One region of the Allobosea sp. Tri-49 genome, then DNA from elsewhere that is predicted to be linked to it. Evidence: predicted binding sites of a transcription regulator. Region 1 holds the regulator's gene; each other region holds the start of a gene.

Region 1 (2,264 bases):
GCCGACCGCCGCCGCGACCGCAAGATCATTCGCGCCTGAGCGAGCGACGCGAGACTTCCAGAATGCGAAAAGCCGGCCGAAAGGCCGGCTTTTTTGTCGATAGCCCGGCTCGATGCAGGAGGCATGCATGAACGCCCCCAGACCTCGCCCGATTGAGTATGCTTGTGCCCTACCGATCAGGGATGGGCGGCTCCTGCTGGGACTGAGGTCGCCGCATCGCCGGAACCGCCCATCCTGCTGGGACACGATCGGCGGCCACCTTGAGGCGGGCGAGACCGCCGAGTCCGCCCTTATCCGCGAGCTCCAGGAGGAGACCGGCATCACTCCGACAGATTTCCGCCGCTTCGAGGCCATCGAGACGACGGAGACGGACGGCGTCACCCCCGCGCTCTGGCATCTGTTCACAGTGAGCAAATGGGCGGGCGGCGATCCCACGATCAGTAATGACGAACACAGCGAGATCCGCTGGTTCACGTTCGGCGAGGCCCCATCGCTGACACCGCTGGCGTCCGAGGCTTACCGCCCTGTCTTCGCCCGGCTCACCGCAGCCTTAGGGCCGGGCACGTATTGGCTATGATCGCAATCTATGCAGGCGCGGCGTTGGCCGAGATCGCCGGCTGCTTCGCCTTCTGGGCCTGGCTGAAGCTGGACAAGCCGGTCTGGTGGCGCTCGCAGCCTTCGGCTGGCTGCTGACGCTGGTCGATAGTCCCGCGGCCGGCCGCGCATACGCCGCCTATGGCGGCATCTACATCGTTGCGTGCTGGCGTGGATGGCGCTGGTCGAGAAGATCGCGCCGGACCGCTACGATCTCGCCGGCGCCGCACTTTGCCTCGCCGGTGCGGCTGTCATCATCGCCGCGCCGCGCTGACCAGAACCATCAGCCGCGCGCAAAGGTCTCGTCGAAGGCATAGCCGGCGCCGCGCACGGTGCGCAGAGGATCCTTGGCGTTGGCCGGCGTGATCGCCTTGCGCAGGCGCCCGACATGGACGTCGACGGTGCGCTCGTCGATATAGACGTCGCGACCCCAGACAGCGTCGAGCAGTTGCGCGCGGGAATAGACCCGGCCCGGCGCCTGCATCAGGAATTCGAGCAGGCGGAACTCGGTCGGGCCGAGATGCAGTTCCATGCCGGAGCGTCGGACGCGTCGCGTCGTGCGGTCGAGCTCGAGATCACCGGCCGCGAGCAATCCGGCGACATGGCCGGGCTTGGCACGGCGCAGCAGCGCCTGGATGCGGGCGATCAGCTCGGGCAGCGAGAACGGCTTGACGACATAGTCGTCGGCGCCGGTGGCAAGGCCGCGCACACGCTCGGTCTCTTCGCCGCGGGCGGTCAGCATGATGATCGGCACGCGCTCGGTATCGCGCCTTGTGCGCAGGCGCCGGCAGAGCTCGATGCCGGAGAGACCGGGCAGCATCCAGTCGAGCAGGACGAGATCCGGCGTGTGGTCACGCAGATGCAGCTCGGCATCGTCGCCGCGCGCCACGCTGTCGACCTCGAAGCCCTCGGCCTCGAGATTATAGCGCAGCAGCAGGGTCAGCGGCTCCTCGTCCTCGACGATCAGGATGCGTGCAGGCATGTCAGCGTCCGTTCAAAACGTCCGCCGGTCAGCCATTGGCTGCCGGCAGGTCGACGAGGATGTTGGTGGTGTCGAGCTTGGGCCGGGTCTCGTCGATTGACTGACCGGTGACGAGGTAATGGATGGTCTCGGCGATGTTGGTGGTGTGGTCGCCGATGCGCTCGACATTCTTGGCGCAGAAGAGGAGGTGCGTGCAGAAGGTGATGTTGCGCGGATCCTCCATCATGTAGGTCAGGAGCTCGCGGAACAGCGAGGTGTAGAGCGCGTCGATCTCGTCGTCGCGGCGCCAGACCTCCATCGCCTTCTGCTCGTTGCTGGCGGCGTAGGCATCGAGCACGTCCTTGAGCTGAGCCTGGACCAGGCGGCTCATATGCTCGAGGCCTACCACGGCACGATGCGGCGGCGAGAACTGGCCGGAGATCGCGACGGCGCGCTTGGCGATGTTCTTGGCGAGGTCGCCGACGCGCTCGATATCGGCGGCGATGCGGATCGCGGAGATCAGCTCGCGCAGGTCGTTGGCGAGCGGCTGGCGCCGGGCGATGGTCAGCACCGCCTTCTCCTCGACCTCGCGCTGGAGATTGTCGAGGCGCTGGTCGGCGCTGATGATCTTCTGGGCGAGCGCGGTGTCGCGGCGCACCAGCGCCACGGTCGAGTCGCCGAGCATACGCTCGGACATGCCGCCCATCTC
Region 2 (2,264 bases), 1.5 Mb from region 1:
TTCATCTCGGTCTTGGTGGTGGCGAGCGTGTAGCCGGCCTCCTTGAACTTGGCGATGAAGTCGAGATCGTCGGTGCGCTTGGTGCCCGGGGTCGACTTCGGCAGGAAGTTCGGCGAGCCGCCGCCCATGATCACGTCGGGCTGCACGTCGAAGAACATCTTGACGATGTCGTTGTAGTCGGAGCGGCGGCGGGTGTGGGCGACCATCGCGGCCGGGGTCGCATCCTCGATCTCGGCGTTGGTAACGACACCGATCGCCATGCCGGCGCGCTTGCGCTTGATCACCTCGGAAATGGTCTCGACCTTGGGGTGGTCGAGCGTCAGGGCGTTCTTGGCGCAGTAGATGCCGAGCGCGTTGACGCAGGACTTGTGGCCGGTGGTGTAGGCGCTGGCGGAGTTGGCGCTGTCGGTCACGACCGAGTCGGTGCCCGAGGTCGAGATCAACGCCATGTTCGGCATGTCGTCGATGGCGAGCTCGCCGCCGTAGAGACCCTGCTCCCAGCCCTTCGACAGGATCCGCGCCGCGGTGCGATGCGCGATCGACATGCCGTCGCCGACGAAGAGGATGACGTTCTTGGCCTTGCGCTCAGCCGTCGGGTAGACGGTCCAGTTGACGGTGGCCTTGTCGCTGCCCTGCGTCGCCTCGACGACGTACTGGCCGGCCGGCAGCTGCGCGCCACGCAGCCAGAGGGCCGAATGCTTCTGGCCTTCCTCGTTCTGGACGAACTGGACTTCGCGGCCGAAGGCTTCGGCGACGGGCTTGCCGTTGATCGTGACCTTGACGTCGGCCGAGGTCGGCGCGTTGGGGAACTCGACCTTGAAGTCGAAGCGCGAGCCTTCGAGTATCTCGGCGCGGGTCAGCGGGTAGATGGTCTGCGCCGTCGCCGGCGCCGCGCTGGCGAGCATCGCCGCCGCCATCAGCCAGGTTCGCTTCTGCATGATCTTCTCCGCCCCATGGGAAAGCCAGGTCGGCGGAGCGTTAGGAGCGTCAGATGACACTATGATTACTGCGCTCGGGGCAATAATGTTACGTTATAACACTCAATTTATTGTGGCCTGTGAACTTGGATTTCGGACCAACTGCCCCTGCAGCGGGCAACGAACTGTTGCAGGGCCTGTGCTAAGCCCGCATCGCGCAGGAGAGACGCAGCATGAGCACGGCAAGCGATGCCCGCTTCTGGGACCGGTCCTCGAAGAGCTACGCCAGATCGCGGATCTCGGACCAGGCCGGATATGAGCGCACCCTGGAACGGACGAGCGCCCTGCTGAAGCCGGACGACGGCGTGCTCGAAGTCGGCTGCGGCACCGGGACAACGGCGCTCCGGCTCGCGAGCGGGGTCAAGAGCTATCTCGCAGCGGATCTCTCCGCCGGCATGATCGCCATCGCGCAGGAGAAGCACACTGCAAACCCGATTGCGGGTCTTACCTTCCGCACCGCGACCGCCGAGGCGCTCGCTTCCGAAGCTGCTCGGTTCGATGCGGTTCTCGGCTTCAGCTATCTGCATCTGGTCCGCGACCTCACCAGCACGTTGCGCAGCATTCACTCTGTGCTCGCGCCCAGCGGCCTGCTCATCACCAAGACACCCTGCCTCGGCGACATGAACCCGCTGATCAGGCTTGCCCTGCCGCTCATGCAGATGATCGGAAAGGCACCCTATGCCGGCGTCTTCAGTGCGCAGGAACTGAGCGATCTCATCGCCGCCGCGGGCTTCGAGATCCTGGGCACGGAACGCCATGCGAGCAAAGGCAAGGACAGCCGGCCTTTCATCGTGGCGCGCAAGATATAGCGCTGGAAGCTTGGGCTGAGTGGAGCAATCCTCACTCAGCGACGTTTCGTTCCAAACGATCGGGCAAGTACAGGCCGCTCCTGACAGCTGCTGACACACAACACCCCTATCAGCCCGTCCATCGCTTGAGGAAACGCCAAAAGGGACATCGCTATGCTGACCTTCTATCATTCGCCGCAGTCGCGCTCCTTCTCGATCCTCTGGTTGCTCGAGGAGCTCGGCCAGCCCTATGAGATGAAGCTCGTCGACATTCGTGCCGAGGACGGCCCACCGGAGAGCTATCGCGCCATCCAGCCGCACAAGAAGGTTCCAGCGATCGTCCATGACGGCACCACCGTCACCGAGCGCGCCGCGATCTGCCTCTATCTCACCGAGCAGTTTCCGGAAGCCGGGCTGGCGCCGGCCGTCGGCGATGCCGATCGCCCGACCTTCCTGACCTCGCTGGTCTATACCGACGCCGTGCTCGACCCGATCATCG
Region 3 (2,264 bases), 2.6 Mb from region 1:
GCCTATCGCGCCGAGCGCGACTGCCGCACCGAGACGCGAATTCGGGAGACCCCGCGCGGTGAAATCCGTCGCACGGTACGCGTCTGCGACTAAGCGTGAGTTGAGTTACGTCTAGTCGGGTCTATTGCGACCGCCGCACCCAGTTGGTGCGGCGGTCTTGCATTGCGTGGTTATTTGGCGTTGCGCGCCTTCACGGCCGCATCGGGGAAGTCCGAGAACAGCCCGTCGATGCCGAGCGCCAGATAGGCCTTGTACTCGGCCGCCGGATCGCCCTTGAAGTCGGAGGCAAGGCGCTTGGGCTCGCTGCGGAAGGTCCAGGTGTGGACGAAGAGCCCGACGGCATGGGCGTTCTTCACCACGTCGGTCGGCGGCAGCAGCACGCGGTCGCGCTCGTCGATCGTGCCGTCGCCGTTGAGGTCGCGCGGCTTGCCGTCGTCGCCGAGCACCTGCTTGGCCGGCATCAGATAAGGTTTCCAGGGACCGACGCCGTCGGCATAGGTCTTGACCTCCTTCAGTCCCTCGGCAGTGACGAGGTCCTTGAAGGTGCGCTTGTCGCCGGTGACGACAAAGTCATAGGGTTTGTCGAACGGCGCGGCGAGGACGATGCCGCCATCCTTGTCGACATCGTCGGCGTCGACGAGCTGGATCAGGCGCAGCTGTGTCTTGCCACGCAGGTATTTGAGGTTGGCTGTCTCGAAGCTCTGGATGAACACCGGAGAGGTCTTCTCGGTCCAGCCGGCGGCTTTCAGCTGATCGAGCAGCTTGTCCTCGATCGCAAGACCCAGAGCCGAATGATAGGTCGAGTGCTTGATCTCCGGGTAGATGCCGATCGTGCGGCCGGTCCGGGTGCTCTCGGCTTTGGCGAGGTCGATGACCTGCTGCAGCGTCGGGATCTCGTATTTGCCGTTATGCGACTGATCGCGGTCGGCAAAAGCCTGCTTGGCCCGCAGCGTCTTGATCTCGGCGAGGGTGAAGTCGGAGGCGAACCAGTCGGTGGTGTCGACGCCGTCGATCTTGCGGGTTGTCTTGCGCGCGGCGAACTCCGGCCGGGTCGAGACGTCGGTGGTTCCCGACAGCATCGGCTCGTGGCGGACGACCAGGTGTCCGTCCTTGGTCGAGACCAGGTCGGGCTCGATGAAATCGACGCCGTGCTCGATCGCGAGCTTGTAAGCTTCGAGCGTGTGCTCCGGCAGATAACCGCTGGCGCCGCGGTGGCCGACGATCAGGGCCGGCTTGCCGTCGAGGGTGGGGGCCGTCTGTGCCTGTGCGGCCGGAATCTGGAGCGCCAGTGCACCGAGAAGCGATGTCGAGAGAAGGAGGTTCTTTATCATGGTTTGACCTAGTCTCGCGGAAATGCGCGCGACCTTAAGGCACTGGATATGACACGGCCATGAAAGCGCGCGCTCGGATTCGAGGAAAGTGTCGTGGCTCTCGCCCGGATTTGGGGAGGTCGGTAATCGAGTAAGGTGCCGGTTCGCACTCCACTCGAATTTCGGCGCAAACAGAAGCGGACCGACACTTTCCGTAGGCTGGCCGGGTTTCGAATAAGTAGAGACATCATGGCTGAACGACGATATGGCGAGCCCGCTCCCAAGACGGTCGAAACGATTGCCGGTGCGGATTGGTATGGCGACGAGCTCAACCGGCAACGCTTTCAAAGCACGCTGTTTGCCGATCTCGATCTGAGTGAGGCCCGGAACACCGGCTGCGTCTTCAAGGAATGCACCTTTCGCCGGGCGCGCTTCAACGGCTCTACGCATCACAGCGCGGCTTTCTTGAACTGCACCTTCGCCGCGTGCAATTTCTTCGACACCACCTTCACGGAATGCAAATTCGTAGGCAGCATGTTCGACGGCTGTCAGTTCGACAGCATGCAGGTCGTCGATGGCGACTGGTCCTTCGTTGGCCTTCCTGGGGCGGATTTACGGAAAGCGAGCTTTCGCGGCACCCGATTGCGGGAAGCTGACCTGACCGGCGCGCGGTGCCAAGATGGCTCGATCCGGGAGGTCGATTTGTCCGGAGCCTGGCTGCACAGCGCCGATTTTTCGAATTGTGATCTGCGAGGAAGCGATCTGAGTGCGTTGGAGCCTGCCAACGCCCAGCTTAGCGGCGCGATCATCACGATCGACCAGACTATTGTCGTTGCCAGGGCTTTGGGCCTGGACGTTCGCAGAAAGTAGGCACTGCCTGAGCGTAGGCTCGCTCCGATCCCTCGCTCTGTAGTCCCGCCAAGAAAAAGCCCACTCCGACGGGGGCCGGAGTGG

The links. Region 1 encodes PhoB, which activates phosphate uptake and scavenging genes when phosphate is short. Its sites were predicted from a motif close to TGTCATNNANCTGTCAT; they were not measured.
Region 2: the regulator PhoB is predicted to act here: its motif matches at 992-1,008, upstream of BLM15_RS27760 (alkaline phosphatase).
Region 3: the regulator PhoB is predicted to act here: its motif matches at 1,380-1,396, upstream of BLM15_RS08225 (glycerophosphodiester phosphodiesterase).

Annotation. Positions count from the first base shown of each region.
Region 1 covers NZ_CP017946.1:4,278,550-4,280,813, forward strand. Annotated here, with positions in the region: gene BLM15_RS20675 (GcrA family cell cycle regulator) at 1-39, shown strand, start outside; gene BLM15_RS20680 (NUDIX hydrolase) at 128-577, shown strand; partial or broken gene BLM15_RS20685 (YnfA family protein) at 574-868, shown strand; gene phoB (phosphate regulon transcriptional regulator PhoB) at 878-1,576, opposite strand; gene phoU (phosphate signaling complex protein PhoU) at 1,605-2,264, opposite strand, start outside.
Region 2 covers NZ_CP017946.1:5,751,340-5,753,603, reverse strand. Annotated here, with positions in the region: gene BLM15_RS27760 (alkaline phosphatase) at 1-938, opposite strand, end outside; gene BLM15_RS27755 (class I SAM-dependent methyltransferase) at 1,151-1,786, shown strand; gene BLM15_RS27750 (glutathione S-transferase family protein) at 1,940-2,264, shown strand, end outside.
Region 3 covers NZ_CP017946.1:1,670,367-1,672,630, reverse strand. Annotated here, with positions in the region: gene BLM15_RS08230 (hypothetical protein) at 1-93, shown strand, start outside; gene BLM15_RS08225 (glycerophosphodiester phosphodiesterase) at 171-1,331, opposite strand; gene BLM15_RS08220 (pentapeptide repeat-containing protein) at 1,560-2,180, shown strand.